DNA from 3 places in the Yersinia kristensenii genome. Region 1 is predicted to be linked to each of the others. Evidence: predicted binding sites of a transcription regulator. Region 1 holds the regulator's gene; each other region holds the start of a gene.

Region 1 (7,972 bases):
GCGCAGTTTATTCCGGTAAAAGGGAAAGGGAGCCGCGTGTGGGATCAACAAGGCACGGAATACATTGATTTTGCAGGTGGAATTGCGGTTACGGCACTCGGTCATTGCCATCCGGCGCTGGTGGCGGCATTGCATCAGCAAGGTGAAATGTTATGGCATACCAGTAATGTATTCACCAATGAACCCGCCCTGCGTTTGGCTCAAAAATTGATTGCGGCGACCTTTGCTGACCGCGTGTTTTTTGCCAACTCAGGTGGCGAGGCAAATGAGGCGGCATTTAAGTTAGCCCGTCATTACGCCATTGAACGCCACAGCCCGTATAAAACTAAAATCATTGCTTTCCATAATGCATTCCATGGCCGCACGCTGTTTACTGTATCGGTCGGCGGGCAACCCAAGTACTCCGACGGTTTTGGTCCGAAACCGGCTGATATTATCCATGTGCCGTTTAATGACCTGGCTGCGGTGAAGGCGGTCATGGACGACCACACTTGTGCCGTGGTGCTGGAGCCTATTCAAGGGGAAGGGGGCATTACTTCCGCGACACCAGAGTTTCTGCAAGGTGTGCGGGCGCTGTGTGACCAACATAAAGCGCTGCTGGTGTTTGATGAAGTGCAAAGCGGTATGGGGCGCAGTGGCAAGCTGTTTACCTATATGCACTACGGCGTGACGCCAGATATTCTCACCACGGCCAAAGCGTTAGGCGGCGGGTTCCCAGTTAGCGCGATGCTGACGACAGAGGAAATTGCTTCGGTGATGGCGGTAGGAACCCACGGCACCACCTATGGGGGGAATCCACTGGCCTGTGCGGTCGCAGAGGCTGCGTTGGATGTGATTAATACCCCTGAGGTGCTTGATGGCATTGAACAGCGCCACGGCCTGTTTGTGCAGGCTTTGCAAGAGATTAACAATAAGTATCAGGTGTTTGATGATATTCGTGGCATGGGGCTATTGATTGGGGCTGAATTAGCACCGCACTATCATGGTCGTGCGCGGGAGTTCCTGACGGCGGCGGCAGCGAACGGGGTGATGATCCTCAATGCCGGCCCAGATGTCTTGCGGTTAGCGCCTTCGCTGGTGATTGAGCCAGAAGATATCCAGCAAGGTATGGCGCGTTTAGAAAGGGCGGTTGCCAGCCTGGTCAAAGGGTAAACTGCATTTTTGTCAACGGCCTGTGGAGAGGCTTTTTGCCTCTCTTTTTTACGACGCCGTATCCCGCAATTTCCGGCTGCGCCAAATACCGTGGTGTGGCTGTTGCTGCCATGCCAGGGATGAAACGGTATGCATTACACTCAAATGCGCCAAGATACGCCGTAAATTACGTTCAAGCTCAGAGATTTGCGTATCAGTCTCTCTATCTGGCATTTGAACAAAATCGTTATTCCCCTCACTGTTATCTGATTCCAGCCGTTGCTGACATTGTTGAATCGCCATTTCACAGAGCTGTAAATATTCTTCCGCTAACTTAACCGTCAGTTGAATGTGGTGTTTATCCGATTCTGCTGGCGACTCTGCTAATGGATAAGCCCGCGTCAGGATGGTCATCTCATTGATATTCCCGACAATAAGTTCGCTATGGGTAGCCCACAGACGCATGTCCGCCAGATATTTTGAGTTGAATCCCGGCTCCTGCATAGCTTGTTTCAGTGAATTGAGGACGGCATTACTGGCTTTGTTCACCTGGATGCGCTCAAACGCCAGTTGCTCGATATTCGGATGAGGTTTCAGCAGGATGCGCAGGATTTTCTGATAATTCTCCAGTGTTTGATGCGCATTTTTACGCAGTAAACCGCTTTGCCACTGTGGCCATAGCCACAATGTGCTGGCGAAGGCTAAGGCGCAGCCGATTAAGGTATCGAGCAACCGCGGGATTAAAAAGTCCGCACCTTCGCCGGTCAATAACTGCAAGATATAAACCGTAGTGATGGTTCTAAAAATGACCGACCAGCCATAGTTTTTGCGTTGAACCAGATAGGCCACCAGGGTGATGAGCAACATGATGCTTAACGTGGTGCCTTCTGGCATTTGAAAATGCAGCAAAGCTGCCGCGAGTAATAGCCCAATCAGGGTGCCAAGGGCGCGGTGATGGATCCGAATTTTAGTGGCGTTATAGCCATTTTGCGTTACCAGCATCACGGTAAGCAAAATCCAATAAGGTTTAGGCAGATGGATCAAATTACCGATGTAACTGCCCGCGGCCAAAGTGACACCAAGGCGAGCAGCATCCCGCAATGCACTGGATTTAAACGATAAATAACTGACGAGTGCTGGCCAAAATGGCTGAGAGGGTTGGTTGGACATCAAGGCGCGATCATACTGCGGGCGTTGGTCGCTCAGGATTTGGGTAACATGGCTGATATGGTAATAGAAGAATTGCGCCACGGGGTTATCCGGGTGCTGCTGGGCAACCTCTTCCAGCTCGACCAGCGCATCACCCGCACTGAAATGCGTTTTTGCGCGGTGATGATAGAGAATATCATCGGCAATGGTGCGCATTTGCGTCGAGATAACCTGCATATTGCGCTTAAGAACTGTTTCTATCGGGCTTTGATCAATTAACTCTTGCGTTTTTTCTGACTGACTCACTGCCGCAGTGATGTGTTCTTGCAAATCAAGCGCCATTTGAAACAAGTTCAATAGCCGTTTTCGCTCTTTTTTCGTGGCATTGTCTATCAGGTTAAATTGCTGATAAAGCTGATTAATTTTGTCCATTATACCTTGTTGCCGGTCAAGCAACGGCGGCATGGCCTTTTCTAGCTCAACATGCTGGCCAAACAAACTGTATTTAGCATCGCAATAATCGGCCAACAAATGATAAAGCTGACTCAATGGCTCACGGATCGGCTGGTCTTTACATAACCGGAACCATAGCCAGGTAAATAGACCATACCAGAGCGTCCCCACGGCACACATCAATGGCGCTTGCCAGATAGGCGCACGACCTACCATGCTGAGGCTAAAAATAGCGGCGATAAGTGCGGCGGGGAGCAGGCGGCCATTGAGCTGGCTGATAGCGCCACTGACACCCAACATTAAAGCCAAACCAAGCATCACCGCAGGTAATGGAATATCCCACAGCAGCAGTTGTTGAGTCAGAAAACTACTGAAAGTAAAGAGAGCCCCGCCGACAATCAGCCGCCGGAAGAAATGTTGATGAGGGGTATCTAGTGCAGCAATATTACAACAGGCGGGTATCAGGGAGAACATCAACCCCAACCGCAATTCACCCATTGCGAACCCCAATGCCGCCGGCAAGCAGAGAACCAGTGTTTGGCGGAGTGCATAATTCACTTCAGGATGATAAATAAGCCGTTGCCAATTCATATAGGCCCCAGAAATTTATTAATCACACAAAAGAAAACCGGTGCCGAGGTAACAGCACCGGTTTATAGGGTTTTAACGGGTGCCGTAAACGACAATCGTTTTACCATGCGCGGAGATCAGATTTTGATCTTCTAGCATTTTTAGTATCCGCCCCACAGTTTCGCGGGAGCAGCCAACTATTTGACCAATTTCCTGGCGGGTAATCTTTATCTGCATCCCATCTGGGTGGGTCATGGCATCCGGTTGTTTTGCCAGATTAAGCAGCGTTTGTGCAATACGCCCAGTCACGTCCAGGAAAGCGAGGTTACCCACTTTCTCAGAGGTTATCTGTAAGCGATTCGCCATTTGTGAAGACAGGCGCATCAATATATCTGGATTGACCTGAATCAGCTGACGGAATTTTTTGTAAGAAATTTCAGCCACTTCACAGGCAGTTTTTGCCCTAACCCAAGCACTACGTTCTTGGCCTTCTTCAAATAATCCAAGCTCGCCGATGAAATCTCCCTGGTTTAAATAGGAGAGAATCATCTCTTTACCTTCTTCATCTTTGATCAGCACCGCAACGGAGCCTTTCACGATGTAGTAAAGCGTTTCGGCTTTTTCACCTTGGTGAATTAGCGTACTTTTCGATGGATATTTGTGGATATGGCAATGAGACAGGAACCATTCGAGAGTCGGGTCTGTTTGTGGCTTGCCGAGAACCATTCGCTGTTATCCTCTGTTGTTATCGCTGCCTAACTTAACAGGGCTCAGAGTTCCCTGTACGGCGTGCTTATAAAATACACTTTCATTTAGCATATTAATTTGCTCAACTGCCGAAAGGTATAGCCAAGATGCGTACCGAGTAGAAACCCTTCACTGAGTATTGAGAAGCTACTCTATTTAATTCAAGAAACAACACTTTCGGTTCTGTTTGTAGCACAGGATGAGGCCAGTGTCTTGTGTTGTATCGCTTCAGCATGATGAACATCGGGTTACATTGCCAGTTTGTAAATGAAAGGGTAGTCTGAATGAGAAAATTTAACCGGGAGCATGAGTTATGCAGGCACGTGTAAAGTGGGTTGAAGGGCTGACATTTTTGGGTGAGTCTGCTTCAGGTCATCAAGTTTTAATGGACGGGAATGCAGGAGATAAAGCGCCGAGCCCGATGGAAATGTTGTTAATGTCAGCGGGTGGCTGTAGCGCCATTGACGTGGTTTCTATTTTGCAAAAAGGCCGTAACGATGTGCGCGATTGCGAAGTGACGTTAACTTCACAGCGCCGGGAAGAGGCTCCGCGCCTGTTTACGCAAATTAACCTGCATTTTATTGTGAGCGGCAAGGGCTTGACCGATAAAATTGTGGAGCGCGCGGTTGAGCTGTCAGCAGAGAAATATTGCTCCGTCTCGCTAATGTTGGGTAAAGCGGCGACCATTACCCACAGTTTTGAAATCCGTGACATCGCGTAATTAACCCCTTCGTATTTGAAGCTGCAGGGTTGTTAGCTGCACTCGCTCACCCGAATCACTTACTTATGTAAGCTCATCGGGATGAGTTCGCTTGCCGCCTACCTGCAGCCCCAACGACTTTGGGTTGGGATAGCGTCAAATTATTTTTTCTTTCCAGTAATTGCTTTACTGCGGCTTCAAGGACGAAGGATTAACCGATTTTTTTACCTTCCAGCAATTGCTGCACTAACGGTGCCATAATCAGCTCCATTGCCAGCCCCATCTTCCCGCCTGGGACGACCAATGTATTGATATTGGAAATAAAAGACCCTTGCAGCATTGCCAATAAGTAGGGGAAATCAATCTGATCCAAACCGCGGAAGTGAATGACGACAAAACTTTCGTCCAGTGATGGAATCGCTTTGGCGGCAAACGGGTTAGAGGTATCGACGGTCGGCACGCGCTGAAAGTTAATGTGGGTGCGCGAGAACTGCGGCGTAATGTAGTTAATGTAATCGTCCATGGAGCGCACCACGGAATCCATCACGGCTTCACGGGAATGGCCGCGCTCACCGGTATCTCGGACTAATTTTTGAATCCACTCCAGGTTGACGATGGGCACCACGCCGACCAGCAAATCGACATGTTTTGCCACATCATGATGTTCGGTCACAACTCCGCCGTGTAACCCTTCATAAAACAACACATCGGTGGGTTCAGGCAGTGGCTCCCAGGGGGTAAAAGTACCCGGAATCTGGTTATAAGGCACGGCTTCATCATAAGTGTGCAAATACTTACGTGAGCGCCCGGTGCCGCTTTTGCCGTACTCCTCCACACTTTGTTCTAACTGACCAAAGTCATTGGCCTCTGGGCCAAAATAGCTGATATGTCGGCCTTGATCCCGCGCCTTACGGATGACGGTATCCATTTCTGGTCGGGTATAGCGGTGGAAGCTGTCGCCTTCAATTTGCGCCGCGCGAATATTCAATTGCTGAAAAATTTTGCGAAACGCCAGGCTGGTCGTCGTCCCTGCGCCACTTGAGCCGGTGACGGCTATAACCGGATGTTTAGTTGACATATTAGCTGTAACTCCATGGGGTTAGATCCTCAGTGGACAGGCTGAAATGGGCTGTTTTTTAGCGTTAGCGGTTATTTTTAGGGCAAAGTGTCCGCCTTGTCACTCTGATTTTACTCGATGAGTGTCGTGATCCCGCGAGGGTTATGGCAATTCTTCTGCTCCGGCCCGAAATGCACCGCGTGGCATAATATTGATAGTCTCGTGTAACTCTGACCAGACCAATACCGCCTCACCACTCGCTAATTGGCGGCGCACGTCTTCGACTTTTTGTGCTAATGACCGCTCATGCTCGCCGTAATCCGTGCCTTCACGTAGCACGAAGGCTTCCAGCAGGTTATCCAGCGTTTCACTATCAACTTGCTGCCAGGGAATCATCATGACGGTTGCTCCAAATAGGGGGAAAGCCAGGCTGGAATACGTTGTTCCAGCCACATTTGTGGGTGTTTTAATGAGCCGCCGACAAAACCAACATGGCCGCCATGCTCAGTTAACTGATAATCAATATTGCCCGGTAATTCGCGCAAGTTGGGGATAACCTCGGCGGTCATGAACGGGTCATCTTTGGCATGAATGATCAGCAGCGGCGTGGTGATTTGCGACAACTTAGGTAAGGCGCTGCAACGCCGATAGTAATCCAGCGCATCATTGAAGCCATGTATTCTAGCCGTTATGACATCATCAAACTCTTTGATTCGCCGCAGCCCTTTCAATTGAGCCAAATTCAAAGGTAGGCTGCCGGGGTAATGCAGCAGCTTGCGGGTGGCATTTAACTTGAGCTGATTCAACAAATAGCGCTGATAGACACGCGAGAAACCTTGCTCCATGCGATTGGCGCAAGGTTCGAGCATCAGTGGTGCAGAAACCACCACGGCTGCCTCTAATAAGCTCTCTTGCCCTTGTTCAGCTAAATAGAGGGCCAACATATTGCCCCCCAAAGAGACGCCAACCGCGGCGGTGGGCACCTGTCCATAGCTTTCCCGCAACCAGCGCAGAAAGAAGCGGGCATCTTCTGTTTCACCAGAGTGATAAATGCGTGACTTACGATTTGGCTCGCCACTGCATCCGCGAAAATGCATCACCACACCCAGCCATCCTCGGTCTTGCCAGGCGCGCAGTAAACCATGGGCGTAAGGGCTGTAAAAATTCCCTTCCAGCCCGTGGAATAGCACCACTCTGGGCTTATCGCGCGCCAGTTCCGGGTTTTCACTCCAGGCTAGATCGATAAAATCCCCATCCGGCAATTCCAGCCGTTGCCAAAAAGGTTGCAGTTGCACCCGCCGCCTGACCAGGCGGGGCAGCAGCGTTTGCAGGTGCGGGTTACTGGCTCCTGCCAGCGGGCGAAATATTTCATGCATATTGTGAATGGAAATCATGTCATTGCTCTTGTGTGATCAATAGCACACTGTTAGCTTCATGGGTATATCGCGCATCATTTTGGGTGAGAGGCACCCGTCTCATGGAACTGAGTTTATTTCTTTCAATGGTAGGTTTTCTTTGGGTTGCCGCTATTACCCCCGGCCCGAATAATATGTTATTAACCTCAGCCGGGGCCAATTTCGGTTTTATGCGCTCTATCTGGTTGATGTTAGGCATTATGTTGGGCATGCAGAGTATGCTGCTGCTGGTGGCATTTGGTGTCGGCGGCCTGATTTTGATCTACCCCTTCCTGCATTTAATTCTGAAAATTCTCGGCAGTCTTTATTTGTTGTGGCTGGCATGGAAAATTGCCACCTCGGCCTATGAAAAATTAGAAACCAATGTCGTACCGCCAAAACCGCTGCGATTGTATCAGGGGTGGCTATTGCAGTTCCTTAACCCAAAAGCCTGGTTAATGGGATTAGGCTCAGTCGCCAGCTTCAGTATGGCGGGGGCAGCTTATAATCATTCCATCTTAATGATTAGCTTGGGCATGTTTATGGTGAATCTGGTGGCCGGTATTATTTGGCTGGGTTTTGGGACTTTGATTGGCCGTTTGCTGCGCAGTCGCCGGGCTTGGTTCACTTTTAATATCTCTATGGGCTTGCTGACCGCGGCTTGTGTGCTATTGATTTGGCACTAATTAATGATTTTGCATTGACGAATCACCGGAGCTAATTGATGGCTTATAACTATTTCCATGTTGATGCGTTTATCGGCAGCGGATT
Region 2 (7,972 bases), 380 kb from region 1:
GGGCGCTTATCATCGTAAGTGGCAGTAACCGGAGGAAATATGAAGTACGCCTTAGGCGCAGTACTCTATTACTGGCCAAAAACCGATATTGAAGCTTTTTATCAAGCCGCTGCCAGCAGCAGCGCCGATATCATTTATCTTGGTGAGAATGTCTGTACCAAGCGCCGCGAAATGAAAGTCGGTGACTGGCTGGATTTAGCCAAAGCAGTTGCCGCCAGTGGCAAACAGGTGGTGATTTCCACTCTCGCCCTGTTACAAGCGCCATCCGAGTTAAATGAGTTAAAGCGCTATGTAGAAAACGGCGAATTCTTACTGGAAGCGAATGATTTGGGTGCGGTGAATATGGCGGCCGAACGCGGTTTGCCGTTTGTGGCCGGCCATGCCCTCAATTGCTACAACGCCTATACCCTGCGGATTTTACACCGCCAAGGGATGATGCGCTGGTGCATGCCGGTTGAGCTATCTCGCGATTGGCTGGCTAATGTGCTGCAACAATGTGAAGAGCTGGGATTCCGCAATCAGTTTGAAGTCGAAGTATTGAGCTACGGCCATCTGCCATTGGCTTATTCTGCCCGCTGTTTTACTGCGCGTTCAGAAAACCTGGCCAAAGACCAATGTGAAACTTGCTGTATTAAGTACCCGCAAGGGCGGCCAGTACTCTCACAAGAAGACCAACAAGTGTTTATTCTCAATGGCATTCAAACTCAGAGTGGCTATTGCTATAACCTCGGTAATGATTTGATTTCCATGCAAGGTTTGGTGGATATCGTCCGTCTTTCGCCACAAGGTATTGAGACGCTGAATGTTATCGACCAGTTCCGCGCCAACGAACAAGGTTTAGTTCCCCTGACTTTAGCTGATAAAGCCGATTGTAACGGCTACTGGCGGCGATTAGCAGGGTTAGAATTGGTGTCCTAATAGATTATGAGGGGGGCCACGGCTCTCCCCATTTATTCACTCAGACAATCTATCTCCCTCTCAGGCCGCATTTATTCCCCTCCCGAAAGACACTATTTCGATTATGCTCTTATTCATGCATGACTAATATGGCTGTTATTGACTCACACCGTGAATATAGTCATTCGTAGTTATTCTTTTAAAATTAATGCGTTTGTTAATAAACGCACTCGCCCTTCAAGCGACTCGACATAAGGTTAAGATGGACGATTCTATGACTGACAAACAGGCCGTGCCACTTTCAGTTCTCGACTTATCACCAATAGCGCAGGGCAAGACCCCACGAGATGCATTTCATGCCTCGCTGGACTTAGCCCAACATACTGAAAAATGGGGATATCACCGCTATTGGCTGGCTGAACACCATAATATGACGGGTATTGCCAGCGCCGCGACCTCCGTGCTAATTGGCTATATTGCCGGTGGCACCAGCACCATCCGTGTCGGTTCAGGTGGCGTGATGCTGCCAAACCATTCACCGCTGGTGATAGCTGAACAGTTTGGTACCCTTGCCTCACTGTATCCTGACCGCATCGATCTCGGCCTTGGTCGTGCCCCCGGCAGTGATCAGCGCACTATGATGGCACTACGCCGCCACTTATCCGGTGAGGTAGATAACTTCCCGTCTGATGTGCGTGAACTGCAAAACTACTTTGCTGATGCGCAACCTGGGCAAGCGGTACAAGCCGTCCCCGGTCAGGGTTTGCATGTCCCGCTGTGGCTGCTGGGCTCTAGCTTGTATAGCGCGCAATTAGCAGCCGCCATGGGCCTGCCCTTTGCTTTCGCCTCGCATTTTGCACCAGACATGCTATTCCAGGCACTCAAATTGTATCGGGAGAATTTCAAACCTTCCGCTCAGTGGCCAAAACCTTATGCGATTGTGTGTGTGAATGTCGTGGCCGCAGATAGTGAGCGTGATGCCCGTTTCCTGTTTACTTCGATGCAGCAGCAGTTTGTCAATCTGCGCCGTGGCACACCGGGCCAATTACCGCCACCCATCGACGATATGGAGAAAATCTGCTCGCCAGCCGAACAATTTGGTGTCGACCAAGCGCTACGTCTGTCTATCATTGGCGATAAAAGTAAAGTCCGGCACGGGCTTCAGTCACTATTGCGCGAAACTCAGGCCGATGAATTGATGGTCAATGGCCAGATTTTTGATCACCAGGCACGATTGTATTCATTTGAGATAGTGGCCGGTTTGCAGCAAAACTTGCAACCCGCCGAGCGCCTGTAATTCACTCACAAGTTGAATATTGCAGACATAAAAAAACCAGCCCGAAGGCTGGTTTTTTTTAATCATCAGAGATGACTAAGACTTATGCATCACCGAAACGACGGCGAGCAGGTGCGGCTGGCGCTGCGGCATCATCGCGGCGGGGTGCAGGTGCAGCTGAGCGCTGACCATCGCGATTACCACGGCGTTGTTCGCCACCACCCGCTGGAGCACGATCGCTTCCGAATGAACGACGAGGAGGAGCACCTGCGCCTTCACGACGTTCGCCACCAGCTGAACGACCAGCACCGCCACGACGCTCACCACCATTACCACCTGCAGGGCGCTCACGACGCTCATGCGGCTGTGCATCACCCAACAGCTGCATGTTCAGCGGCTTGTTCAGGATACGGGTACGGGTGAAGTGAGATAACATTTCACCCGGCATGCCTTTTGGCAGCTCGATAGTTGAATGCGAAGCAAACAGCTTGATGTTACCGATATAACGGCTGCTGATATCACCTTCGTTAGCGATAGCGCCAACGATATGACGAACTTCAACACCATCATCACGGCCCACTTCAATCCGGTACAGTTCCATCTCGCCAACATCACGACGTTCGCGACGTGCTGGACGCTCGCCACCGTCACGGTTGTCAGAACGAGGTTCACGACGGCTGTCATTACGATCACGGCCGCGATCACTACCACGGTCATCGCGAGAATTAAATTCACGCTGTGGACGACGTGGTGCTTCCGGTGGCAGGATCAAAGGACGTTCGCCCTGTGCCATTTTCAACAGTGCAGCAGCCAGAGTTTCGAGATCAAACTCTTCTTCTGGTTGCAGCTTCGCCAGCAACGCACGGTACATATCCAAATCACTGCTTTCCAGCTGTTGGCCCACTTTCGCTGCGAATTTAGCTAAGCGGCGCTCGCCCAGCAATTCTGCGTTTGGCAACTGAACTTCAGGGATAGTCAGCTTCATAGTACGTTCAACGTTCTGTAACAGACGACGTTCACGGTTCTCTACGAACAGTAATGCACGGCCTGCACGACCCGCACGCCCAGTACGGCCGATACGGTGAACATAAGACTCTGAATCCATAGGGATATCATAGTTTACAACCAAGCTGATACGTTCAACATCCAGCCCACGAGCAGCAACGTCAGTCGCAATCAGGATATCCAGACGGCCATCTTTCAGGCGATCCAGTGTCTGCTCACGCAGCGCTTGGTTCATGTCGCCGTTCAATGCAGCGCTGTTGTAACCACTGCGTTCCAGAGCTTCTGCAACTTCCAGCGTCGCATTTTTGGTACGCACGAAGATGATGGCTGCATCGAAATCTTCAGATTCCAGGAAACGAACCAACGCTTCTTTCTTGTTATAACCACCACCGACTCTCCAGAAACTCTGGCTAATGTCAGGACGGGTAGTCACGCTAGATTGAATGCGTACTTCCTGTGGCTCTTTCATAAAGCGGCGGGTGATACGACGAATCGCTTCTGGCATGGTGGCAGAGAACAGAGCGGTCTGATGTTCAGCCGGGATCTGCGCCATGATAGTTTCGACGTCTTCGATAAAGCCCATGCGCAGCATTTCATCTGCTTCATCCAACACTAAACCGCTTAGGTTGGACAGGTTAAGAGTACCGCGTTTCAGGTGGTCTAACAGACGACCTGGGGTACCGACAACAACTTGTGGCCCCTGGCGCAAAGCGCGTAATTGAACGTCATAACGCTGACCGCCATACAGGGCCACCACGTTAACGCCGTCCATATGTTTTGAAAAGTCAGTCAATGCCTGTGCAACCTGAATAGCCAACTCACGGGTCGGTGCTAACACCAATACCTGTGGCGCTTTCAATGTTGGGTCAATGTTGTGCAACAGCGGCAGACCAAAGGCGGCTGTTTTGCCACTACCGGTTTGCGCCATGCCGAGAACATCACGGCCGTTCAACAGGTGTGGAATACATTCCAACTGAATAGGAGATGGTTTTTCATAACCAAGATCAGTCAGAGCGGAAAGAATTGGAGCGGACAGCCCCAGATCAGCAAAAGAGGTTTCAAGCTCAGTAGTCATGTACACGTGCCTCATTAATAATGGCAGCCAGTCTACATAACTCGTCGAGAAAATTTTCAGTCATTTTCATTGAAAAGTGTGAACCGGCTCAAATTAGATTATAAAACGAACAAAAAGGCCATCACCTGTTAGGGTGATTAACGTTGGCAAAAACCAAGGTATATCAGGCTAATAGTTGTTCGTCAGCTATTGCTGGTCCGATTCCGATAGGTCGTCTTGTTCTTGGCCCAAAAGCGCCAATTCCAACAATGCATAGCGGTGCTCAACAAAGTTATGAACGTTGTTAGCTACCGTCAGTTTGAACAGCGCCGAAGCAGTGTTCTTGTCCCCCAGACTTAGGTAATGTTTACCTAAATAGAAGTCAGTTTCACTGAGATGCTCAGCGAGCGAAGTGTTATCCATTGCATCTGCCTTGAGCCTTTCCATCAGCGTTTTTTCGCTAATTGTGCCCAAGTAGAATTCGACAATATTCCATCCCCATTGCCCTCTGTCCGATTTTTCATAGCGCTGTTGTAGCGCTACTGCAGCTGTCTTAGGATCGATTTCTCTTTCCACCAAATACAGCCATAACGAACGGAAGGGATCATTTGGATCGTCTTGATAAAACGCCTGCAGATCATCCTGCGCCAACGGGAGTCGACCGCCATAATACAGAGCGATACCCCGGTTTAAACGCGCGTAATTGTAAGTTGGATCAAGCTCTAGTACAGAATCAAACGCTTCATAGGCAGCATCAAAATTGCCTGCCTGCGTTAAATAAATGCCCAGATAGTTAAAAACTTCTGGCATATCAGGACGAATAGCTAACGCTTGCGAAAAATCATTTCGCGCTAGTGCCCGTAGCCCGAGGCTATCATACAGCACTCCGCGCTCATATAAAAGCTGCGCGCGCTCATCATCCGTAAGTGCCCGACTTGCAAGGATTTGTTCCATGCGCGCCAGAATCACTTCCTGCTGCAACGTAGGTTGCAACGGAATTGCTAATACCTCGTCTTTACGCCAATCATGGTTGCTGCATCCTGCCAGCATCAGTGCTGTCACAACGTAACACCAGCGCAAGAAAGGCTTCATTTCCTACTCCCGAAGACAAACATTGGATAAATATCCTTTCATCCATTTGTTTAACACAAGAGCATCCTGCCCTCGAGATAACACAGCTCCTCACATCAGCAAGGAGCTGTGGAATACTAATTATTCTGCTGCTTCTGGAGCCGGTGCTTCTGCGTCAGGAGTAGTCGCTTCTTTGATGCTCAGGCGGATACGGCCCTGACGATCAACTTCCATGACTTTTACTGGGACTTCTTGGCCCATTTGCAGATAGTCAGTCACTTTCTCTACGCGCTTGTCAGCGATTTGAGAGATATGCACCAGACCTTCTTTACCGCCGCCGATTGCCACAAATGCACCGAAATCAACGATACGAGTCACTTTACCCGCATAGATACGGTTCACTTCGATTTCAGCAGTAATTTCTTCGATACGACGAATAGCATGTTTCGCTTTGTCGCCGTCAGTTGCTGCAATCTTAATGGTGCCATCATCTTCGATTTCAATGGTGGTGCCAGTTTCATCAGTCAGCGCACGGATCACAGAACCACCTTTACCAATCACATCCTTAATTTTCTCAGGATTGATTTTCATGGTGTAGATACGTGGAGCAAATTCAGAGATATCGCCGCGTGGAGTGCTAATAGCCTGTTCCATAACACCCAGAATGTGCAGACGCGCACCCTTAGCTTGGTTCAGAGCCACCTGCATGATTTCGCGAGTGATACCTTCAATTTTAATATCCATTTGCAGTGCGGTGATACCGTCACGGCTACCGGCTACTTTAAAGTCCATGTCGCCCAAGTGATCTTCGTCACCCAGAATATCAGACAGAACAACAAAGTTTTCATCTTCTTTAACCAGACCCATTGCGATACCAGCAACAGCGGCTTTAATCGGTACACCTGCATCCATCAGGGCCAGAGAAGCACCACAAACAGAAGCCATTGAGGAAGAACCGTTAGACTCGGTGATTTCAGAAACCACACGGACAGTGTAAGGGAACTCGCTCGGACTTGGCATCACTGCCAACACACCACGTTTCGCCAGACGGCCATGGCCAATTTCACGACGTTTCGGTGAGCCAACCATACCGGTTTCACCAACACAATATGGAGGGAAATTATAGTGTAGCAGGAATGAGTCAGTACGCTCACCCATCAGCTCATCAATATTTTGTGCATCACGTGCGGTACCCAGGGTTGCAGTAACCAGTGCCTGAGTTTCGCCACGAGTGAACAACGCTGAACCATGAGTACGTGGCAATACGCCGGTACGCACATCCAGACCACGGATCATGTCTTTTTCGCGGCCATCAATACGCGGTTCGCCAGCTAATACACGGCTACGCACAACGTTTTTCTCAACGCTGCCCAGGATATCCTGAATTTCAGAAGCATCTAAAGTATCGTCTTGCGCTAACAGCGCTTCAGTCACGTCAGCTTTGATAGCATCAACTTGTGTGTAACGCTCTTGTTTCTCGGTGATGCGGTATGCGTCACCCAGACGAGCGGCGGCCAACTCAGCAACACGCGCGTGCAGCGCTTCATTCACTGGTTCTGCATGCCAATCCCACTTCGGTTTGCCTGCTTCAGCAACCAGAGCGTTAATATTTTCAATCACAACTTGTTGTTGTTCGTGGCCGAAGACAACCGCGCCCAACATTTGATCTTCAGACAGAATTTGTGCTTCTGACTCAACCATCAATACTGCAGCAGCAGTACCAGCAACAACCAAGTCCAGACGGCTTTCTTTCAGCTCATCAGTGGTTGGGTTCAGCACGTATTGGTCGTTGATAAAACCAACGCGCGCAGCACCAATTGGGCCGTTGAATGGAATACCTGACAGACTCAGCGCAGCTGATGCGCCAATCAGTGCCACGATATCTGGGTTAACTTGTGGGTTAACAGAAACAACAGTCGCAATAACCTGAACTTCATTCAGGAAGCTGTCTGGGAACAGTGGGCGAATCGGACGGTCAATCAGACGTGAAGTCAGCGTTTCGCCTTCACTTGGGCGGCCTTCACGACGGAAGAAGCTACCTGGGATACGGCCAGCAGCGTAAGTACGCTCCTGATAGTTAACTGTCAGAGGGAAGAAGCTCTGGCCTGGTTTAGCTTTCTTTTGGCCAACAACAGTGACGAATACTGCGGTGTCATCCATGCTTACCATTACAGCAGCAGTTGCCTGGCGAGCCATCATGCCAGTTTCGATGGTGACGGTATGTTGGCCGTACTGGAATTTACGAATAATCGGAGTCAGCAAAATAGTATCCTTATACTATGCGGTGCCGGATCGTATTGACGATCTCATCCACCTGTTACTAATACCTTCACACTGCATCCTCGCGACTAATGACAACCCTTAACTCCCATTGAGTTAAAGTCTCTCATTAGCCGCGCGAACCTCTGCACTGGAAGATCCTATTTATACCCGTCATCTTTCGAGATGTAGCTGTGTTGGCTGCGTTCAATCACCCGAATCACTTACTTATGTAAACTCATCGGGACTCTTTCGCTTGCCGCCTTCCTACATCTCGAAATCTATTGGGTAGACAAATTCTATAGAACAACAACAATATACTAGCGTATTTTATCATTGCTTCTTAGAAAAAAGGGGCCAATTTGGCCCCTTTCTCCCGAAACTCGCAGACTTAGCGACGCAGACCCAGA
Region 3 (7,972 bases), 3.2 Mb from region 1:
CCAAATCACTATCTGATAGCGAGTTGGAAAAAGTGTTGAACCGGCCTACTGGTGCGCGTAATGCAATATATTTCTCTCATTTAGTGTGAATCATGTCACAAAACAAATGTATTGAATGTTGTTCATTCAGTATTTTTGAGATTTAAATCTCAAAAAACACTTTGGATTCAGGTAAACTGCGCAACTTTCACGCAATACACTTTCTCTTTTAACCTTTGTTGCGCAGGTCAATGCTGATGAACATTATTCTGATGATTGCCATTACCACCGGCATTCTCTCTGGTCTCTGGGGGTGGGTTGCGGTCAGCCTGGGCCTAATCAGCTGGGCGGGTTTCCTCGGCTGTACCGCCTATTTTGCCTGCCCACAAGGCGGCTTGAAAGGTTTGCTGATCACGCTGTTAACCTGCATGAGCGGGGTATTTTGGGCAATGATGATTATTCAGGGCAGCCCCTTGCAGCCTGAATGGGCCATCCTTGGCTATGTTCTGACTGGCATTGTAGCGTTTTTGATGTGCATCCAAGCTTGCCAGCAGTGGCTAGCATTTGTTCCCGGCACCTTTATCGGTGCGTGTGCCACTTTCGCCGGTAATGGTGATTGGAAACTCGTCATTGTCTCGCTGTTAGTCGGGGTGGTATTTGGCTATGTCATGAAGAACAGTGGATTGTGGTTGGCGGCCCGGCGGGAGCAGCAAGGGAGGAGTCCTTTGGAGCCTGGGGTTGATATTGATTAGTGATCTAGTTCGGTTGATATGTCCCGAAACCTGATCCGGTATCTATCAACCGAAATAACACCGAATCACAAAAGATGATTTGCTACTTTAACCACAATCTTACGCAGCGGGGCAACCTCTCCCAACGTTCCCATTGGGCGATGTAACTCACCAGGGAACAGCAGGGCGATATCACCGGGAGCCAGTGTTAACAAGGTTTCGGTGGTAATTCCTTCAAACAAACCATAATCTCGCTCGGTATCAAAATCCATCGTCGGGCGCTGGCCTTGCGCTGACGGTGAAGCACCAATCACCTCGCTCCCTTCCAACAGAATATGAATATCAATATAATAACGATGTAATTCAGGGGCTTGCTCATACAAGGGTTTGGACGCGGCAATAATGTGATTTAGGTAAATCTCGCGGCCTTCAATATCTTGCTCGCCTGCGGGCAGATTGACTAAATCCATCTTGCTGATGGCGGCCAGGGTGCGGCGGATAGCATCCGGGTAAAGTGGGTTATTCACCGCGCTTTTCAGTTCATCAAGTATCATAACTATTCCTATATTATTGCGTGTCCATCATGCCGGGCACTTAAGCACAATGGTTGATATTATTTTCTGCTGATGTTGTTTCTTGCTCTAGCGCGGCAATGCAGTGTTCAACAACACCGGCAATGTCTGGCGAGATATCAATGGGAATGATGTCCGGCTCTTGGGCATCTGGTGTTTCTAGGGTCGCGAACTGGCTCTTTAGCAAACTCTCTGGCATAAAATGCCCCGCCCGCCGCTGCATTCTGCTCAACACCAAATCGTAATCACCCGTCAACCACAGAAAGCGAATACTCTGATTGCCTTCACGCAGACGGTCGCGATATTGCTTTTTTAGTGCCGAACACACTAAAAAACCCACTTCATTTTTTTGTTGCAAGCTATACGCCACATCACTTAACCGCTCCAGCCAAGGGGCGCGGTCGCTGTCATTCAGTGGCTGCCCCGATGCCATCTTTTGGATATTGGCGCGCGGGTGTAGATCGTCGCCATCAATAAATTTGGCGTTAAGTGCCAACGCTAGCGCCTGCCCCACACAGGATTTACCGGTGCCGGATACGCCCATCACAATAATGCATTTACCAGACATAACTTTCCTCGGCCGCCGATCAAACTGCAACTAACATCCCACCATCGACAAACAACAGATGACCATTAACAAAATCAGATGCTTTGGAGGACAGATACACTGCCGCACCAATCAACTCTTCCGGGTCACCCCAACGGGCGGCTGGCGTGCGTTTGCATAGCCAATCAGTGAAGGCTTTATCATCCACCAGCGCTTTTGTCATATCAGTTTTGAAATAACCCGGTGCGATGCCATTGACCTGAATGTTGTAACGGGCCAGTTCAACACACATCCCACGAGTTAACATTTTCACTGCCCCTTTAGAGGCGGCATATGGTGTGATAGTGTCACGGCCTAATTCGCTTTGCATTGAGCAAATATTAATAATCTTACCGCGTTGGCGTTTAACCATATAACGGGAGACCGCTTGTGAAACCAAGAATACCGATTTCTGGTTTACCGCAATGACATCATCCCAATCTTTTTCTGGGAATTCGGTAAAGGCATGGCGGCGCTGAATACCGGCATTATTAATTAAGATGTCAATGGCACCAATACTATTTTCTATTTGTGTAATCGCGTCATTAACAGCATCATGGTCAGTCACATTAAATGCGGCTGCATAAGCCACAAAGCCACTGTCGCGTAATTCGGCGACGGCTTTTTCTGCTCGTTCTGCGGTAATATCATTAATTATTATTTCTGCGCCAAATTCGGCCAGACCTTTAGCTAATAAAAAACCAATACCTTGAGCAGAACCGGTAATTAATACTTTGCGGTTTTCTAACGAAAATAAATTCTTCATAGTGAATTCCTGATGGAAATGGCGCTGATTAAGCGACATTATAAAATCAATATTATTGAATAATGACTGCGTGAAAACATGTGCCTATCAAACCGTTTTCCGCCTCACCAAACTGTGACGCAGATCACTTTAAATCATGTTACGGCAAGCTGTTACCACTTACGTGAGCGACATCGCCTTGAAAGCAGCAAAATGCGACTATTTGTGGGGGCTTTGTTCATCTATGGAGGAAAATGCAGATTAACTTATTGATAATAATAGAACTAAATAATAGAAATCATGATTGTTATTGTATTTTAAATCAGTAACATGCTTTTCATTATCTCCGCTAACAGTGCATAATTACTTTTTGCTCTAAATAATTCGAGTTGCAGGAAGGCGGCAAGGGAGAGAATCCCGATGAGCTTACTGTGTTGTAAGTGATTCGGGTTATTGAGTGCCGCCAACGCACATGCAGCTTGAAGTATGACGAGTATATTCTTCCCACACTCTTGTTCCAGGGATATGCCATGAAAAACCAGCGTGTTACGTTACAGGATATTGCGCTACTAGCAGGCGTGACTAAAATGACTGTCAGCCGCTACTTACGCACGCCGGAAAAAGTGGCCCCAGAAACCGGTGAGCGTATTGCTCAAGTGATGGCTGAAGTCAATTACAGTGTTGATTCAGAAGGGGAAACCAGCCTCAATCAAAAAAGTCCAAGAATTGGTATTTTGGTGCCGTCCTTTAATAACCAAATTTTCTCCGATTTACTGGCTGGTATTGAGTCGGTCACTGCCGCCAGTAGCTATCAAACACTGGTGGTTAACTATAATTACAATAAAGAACGTGAAGAAGAACAAATAGTTAATCTGTTGTCTTGCCAGATTTCCGGGCTAATACTTACCGATTCTGAACATACTTTACGTGCGGATAAGTACCTGAATGCTTCGGAACTTCCCGTCGCGCAAGTGATGGATCTGGAGCCACAGTTCAACCGCATTACCGTCGGTTTTAATAATTATCAGGCGGCCTATGATATGACGTCGACACTGCTGGCGAGCGGCAAACAGCATGTTGTTTATTTTGGTTCGATGTCTGATGTACGGGATCGTAAACGTTATCAAGGATATAGCCAGGCAATGATTGATGCCGGGTTTGCGCCGCTCCATATTACGCCCAACAAAGTCTCATCCGTCTCAATTGGTGCAGGAATGTTGGCATTAGCACGACAAATGTATCCGCAAGTCGATGCTATTTTCTGTACCAATGATGATATGGCCGTGGGCGTGTTACAAGAATGCTTGAAATTGGGCATGGCGGTACCAGCAGAGATAGCGATTTCCGGTTTTCATGGGCTGGATATCGGCCAGGCGACCACGCCGGTGCTTGCCAGTGTTACCACTCCGCGCTTTGAAATGGGCAAAGTGGCCGCTGAAATCTTGATTAAGAAAATCAAAAAAATCCCGACAATTGAACAGGTTGACCTGCATTATCGTATTTCACTCGGTGGCACTATTTAATATTTCCATCGCGGCTGAAAGACAGACAAATTATCTATAACTGCCATTGTGTTCTTGAATGGCAGGGATCTTTCCTGGCGATAGCCCGCCATAATACTCTTCCTGGCCATAACAAATAATGCCAATCAATAACATTTTGATTAAGCCATTACATTAATCATTAACGCCAATTTGATTAGCTGAAACAATTCAGCAGGAACAATGATAGGTCGATCACGTTACCGGTAACATGTTTTCTTAACATGATTTACAGTGACCTGCGTCACAAAATAAAACATTGAAAACAGGTCTCATAACGACATTCGCTGAATGGCTCAATCATCCGATATGACTTATCGCCATTCTGGTTTTGATTTATTGACATAATCAGGTACTCGTTATGAAAAACAGCAAGCCATCCTCCTTCAAACAAGCCGTATTGATTATTGCCCCGGTAATGGATTATTTGACGGAGAAGTTGGAACAGAACTTTATTGTTCACAAACTCTTCCAAGTTACGGATACTGCTGAGTTTTTTGCGGCGCAGGGCGTGAATATTAAAGGCATCGTGACCCGGGGGGATATCGGTGTAACCAACGAGGTGCTGGCGTTATTACCCGAAGTACAGATTATCTCAATCTTCGGTGTTGGCACCGACGCTGTGGATCTGGATACCACCCGTGAGCGCAATATCATTGTGACCACCACTCCCGGCGTATTGACCGATGATGTCGCGGACACTGCTCTGGGGCTGATTATCGCTACCTCGCGGCGTATTTGTCAGGCCGATAAATTCCTCCGTGCCGGTCAGTGGCCACACAGCAGCTTGCCATTGGCCTCTAAAGTGACCGGTAAACGTCTGGGGGTGTTTGGTATGGGCCGTATTGGTCAAGCCATTGCCCGTCGCGCAGCGGGCTTTGATATGCAAATTGCCTATACCGATACTGTGCACATCGAAAGTCTGCCCTATCAATATGTGACGGACTTAATCAGCCTTGCCAAACAAAGTGATATTCTGGTAGTGGCGATTTCGGGCGGAAAAGACAGCATTGGCCTGATTGATAAAACTATTTTCGCCGCTATGCCAAATCATGCACTATTGATCAATATTGCCCGTGGCAGTATGGTCAATCAGGATGATTTAATCCGTGCACTGCAACAGAAAGAAATTGGCGGGGCAGGTTTGGATGTTTTTGCAGATGAGCCTAATGTGCCGCAAACATTAATCGAAATGGACAATGTGGTATTACTACCGCATATCGCCAGTGCCACTATAGAAACCCGAATTCAAATGAGTGATATTGTATTCTCAAATATTTATGCTCATTTCTCTGGTGAGAAAGCACCCACCGCCATTAATTACTAATTAAGAAAAATATGAGGGTTAATTAAATTAATCCTCAACTTATTATAATAAAAATAAAAGACTACATCGTGTATTTTAAATAACTGGCAAATTATTCTAATTTGTTAGCGGCATTTCCTACGCTATTTTATGAATAGTATAAGAATTATTCAGCTAGAGAAAGAGGCGTGTTGATATGGACAGTAAGATCCCTAATGCCCGTTGGTTCCGCGTTATTGTGCCAATAATGATTGCTTGTATTATTTCTTTTATGGACCGGGTTAATATTAGTTTTGCGTTACCGGGTGGCATGGAAAACGATCTGGCTATTACCAGCCAAATGGCCGGTTTAGCGGGTGGTATTTTCTTTATTGGCTATTTATTTTTACAAGTACCGGGTGGTCGTATTGCCGTTCATGGCAGTGGTAGAAAATTCATTGCTTATTCCCTTGCCGTTTGGGCTGTCGTTTCGATTCTGACCGGTTTTGTCACTAACCATTATCAATTGTTATTCCTACGCTTTGTGTTGGGGGTCTCTGAGGGCGGCATGTTACCTGTGGTGTTGACCATGGTGAGCAACTGGTTCCCGGAACGTGAGATTGGCCGCGCCAATGCGTTCGTGATGATGTTCGCACCTATCGGCGGTATGTTCACGGCACCTTTATCTGGCTTTATTATCAATGCGTTAGACTGGCGTTGGCTGTTTTTCCTCGAAGGTTCGCTGTCCGCCGTGGTGTTGATAATGTGGTGGTTTGTTATCAGTGACAGACCGGAAGAGGCCAAATGGCTGTCAACCAAAGAACGCGATTATCTGGTGACTGAGTTGGCACGCGAACGGGCGGAACGGATGCTGGATGCGCCAGTGACCAATGCGCCGCTCAAAGCCGTTTTCCTGAATAAAGGTTTGATGAAATTAGTCGCCCTGAACTTCTTTTATCAGACTGGGGATTATGGCTACACCTTGTGGTTGCCGACCATTTTGAAAAACCTGACCGGCGGTAATATGGCCTCGGTCGGCATTCTGGCTATTTTGCCGTTTATTGCTACCACCGCCGGTATTTATGTCATTTCTTCGTTATCAGATAAAACCGGCAAACGCCGTCTGCTGATAATGATTTCTCTGTTCTGCTTTGCGGCCGGTTTGGTGACCTCGGTTATTTTCCGCCACAACGTATTGATCTCTTATCTGGCTTTAGTGGTATGCGGGTTCTTCCTCAAAGCTGCGACCAGCCCATTCTGGTCTATTCCGGGCCGTATTGCGGTGCCAGAAGTGGCCGGTGGCGCACGTGGCGTGATTAACGGATTAGGTAACTTAGGCGGTTTCTGTGGCCCTTATTTGGTCGGCGTGATGATCTTCTTCTACGGCCAAAGTGCAGCAGTTTGTATGTTAGCGGGCTCATTGATTATTGCCGGGCTGATTACCTTAACCTTGCCAAAAGAGTGTGATGTTGAAGTCGCGGCAAAAGGAAAAGTTATTGCTGACAAAGGCTTAGAGAAAGTAAAACGCGCTTAAGCCGGGCAGGTGGTCTTGGCTGGTAACAGCATGGCCGCCTGTGCCTTATCACTGGAGAATCTCATGAATTTACAACAGCAACTCACCCACTGCCAACAGCACCAACACTTGCTGCAACTGATGCATTTTAATCATGAAACCGCCTGGCAGTTGGGCGAAAAAATAAAGCAACAGGCCGAATTACAAGGGGTGGCACTGGCGATTAATATCACAGTGAATGGGCAAACTTTATTCAGCTACGCCATGCCGGGCACCAGCGCAGAAAATGGTGATTGGCTGCGGCGAAAACGCAATGTGGTGGAGTTATTGGGCACCAGCTCCTATGCCGCTGGGCTTATGCTGCAACAGCGCCAAACCTCCCTTGAAGAGCGCTATGGTGTCAGTTTGCGCGACTACGCCGCACTCGGTGGCGGCTTCCCATTGCAAGTTAAGCGGGCCGGCATTATTGGCAGCGTAAATGTGTCCGGCGCGCCACATTTGGATGATCACAATTTGCTGCTACAGGTGCTGGCTGACTTCATGGGCCTTCCGGCGGGCAGTATTGAACTTTTAGCTCCTCTGAGCGAATAAGGAATGGCGATGAACCCGACCCTCACCCGCGTGACCCAGCGTATTATTGCGCGTTCTGCGGCGACCCGTACCCCCTATCTGCAACGAATCAGTGCGGCCAAAGAAAATACGGTTCACCGCTCACAATTGGCCTGTGGCAATTTGGCCCACGGTTTCGCTGCTTGCCAACCGGACGATAAAGTCTCATTGAAAAATATGGTGCGCAGCGATATTGCCATCATCACCTCTTACAATGACATGCTATCAGCCCATCAGCCTTACGAACATTACCCACAACAACTGAAAGATGCGCTGCATGAAGTGGGCGCGGTCGGGCAGGTGGCGGGGGGCGTTCCTGCCATGTGCGATGGCGTGACGCAAGGGCAGGATGGGATGGAGCTGTCACTGATGAGTCGTGATGTGATTGCCATGTCGGCGGCGATCGGCTTG

What was found. The regulator CRP, encoded in region 1, controls carbon source genes, mostly activating them, when cyclic AMP is high. The targets are predictions, from matches to a motif close to ATGTGANNNNNNTCACAT.
Positions count from the first base shown of each region.
Region 2: yrbN (protein YrbN) is a predicted target of CRP. The motif match lies at 4,330-4,347, and genes of this name have one in related genera.
Region 3: idnO (gluconate 5-dehydrogenase) is a predicted target of CRP. The motif match lies at 2,747-2,764, and genes of this name have one in related genera.

Region 1 is NZ_UHIY01000001.1:1,187,753-1,195,724, reverse strand. It holds gene argD (bifunctional acetylornithine/succinyldiaminopimelate transaminase) at 1-1,152, shown strand, start outside; gene DX162_RS05670 (YccS/YhfK family putative transporter) at 1,201-3,324, opposite strand; gene crp (cAMP-activated global transcriptional regulator CRP) at 3,397-4,029, opposite strand; gene DX162_RS05660 (OsmC family protein) at 4,364-4,771, shown strand; gene DX162_RS05655 (phosphoribulokinase) at 4,962-5,828, opposite strand; gene DX162_RS05650 (YheU family protein) at 5,970-6,206, opposite strand; gene DX162_RS05645 (hydrolase) at 6,203-7,183, opposite strand; gene DX162_RS05640 (LysE family translocator) at 7,285-7,887, shown strand; gene DX162_RS05635 (PhzF family phenazine biosynthesis protein) at 7,926-7,972, shown strand, end outside.
Region 2 is NZ_UHIY01000001.1:805,080-813,051, forward strand. It holds gene ubiU (ubiquinone anaerobic biosynthesis protein UbiU) at 1-28, shown strand, start outside; gene DX162_RS03695 (U32 family peptidase) at 40-918, shown strand; gene DX162_RS03700 (luciferase-like monooxygenase) at 1,172-2,194, shown strand; gene DX162_RS03705 (DEAD/DEAH family ATP-dependent RNA helicase) at 2,277-4,253, opposite strand; gene yrbN (protein YrbN) at 4,243-4,323, opposite strand; gene nlpI (lipoprotein NlpI) at 4,440-5,324, opposite strand; gene pnp (polyribonucleotide nucleotidyltransferase) at 5,445-7,565, opposite strand; gene rpsO (30S ribosomal protein S15) at 7,954-7,972, opposite strand, start outside.
Region 3 is NZ_UHIY01000001.1:4,435,388-4,443,359, reverse strand. It holds gene DX162_RS20640 (hypothetical protein) at 1-89, shown strand, start outside; gene DX162_RS20635 (DUF1097 domain-containing protein) at 237-731, shown strand; gene DX162_RS20630 (NanQ anomerase/TabA/YiaL family protein) at 797-1,264, opposite strand; gene DX162_RS20625 (gluconokinase) at 1,305-1,850, opposite strand; gene idnO (gluconate 5-dehydrogenase) at 1,870-2,634, opposite strand; gene DX162_RS20615 (substrate-binding domain-containing protein) at 3,144-4,136, shown strand; gene DX162_RS20610 (2-hydroxyacid dehydrogenase) at 4,516-5,481, shown strand; gene DX162_RS20605 (MFS transporter) at 5,657-6,973, shown strand; gene DX162_RS20600 (heme-degrading domain-containing protein) at 7,037-7,543, shown strand; gene edd (phosphogluconate dehydratase) at 7,553-7,972, shown strand, end outside.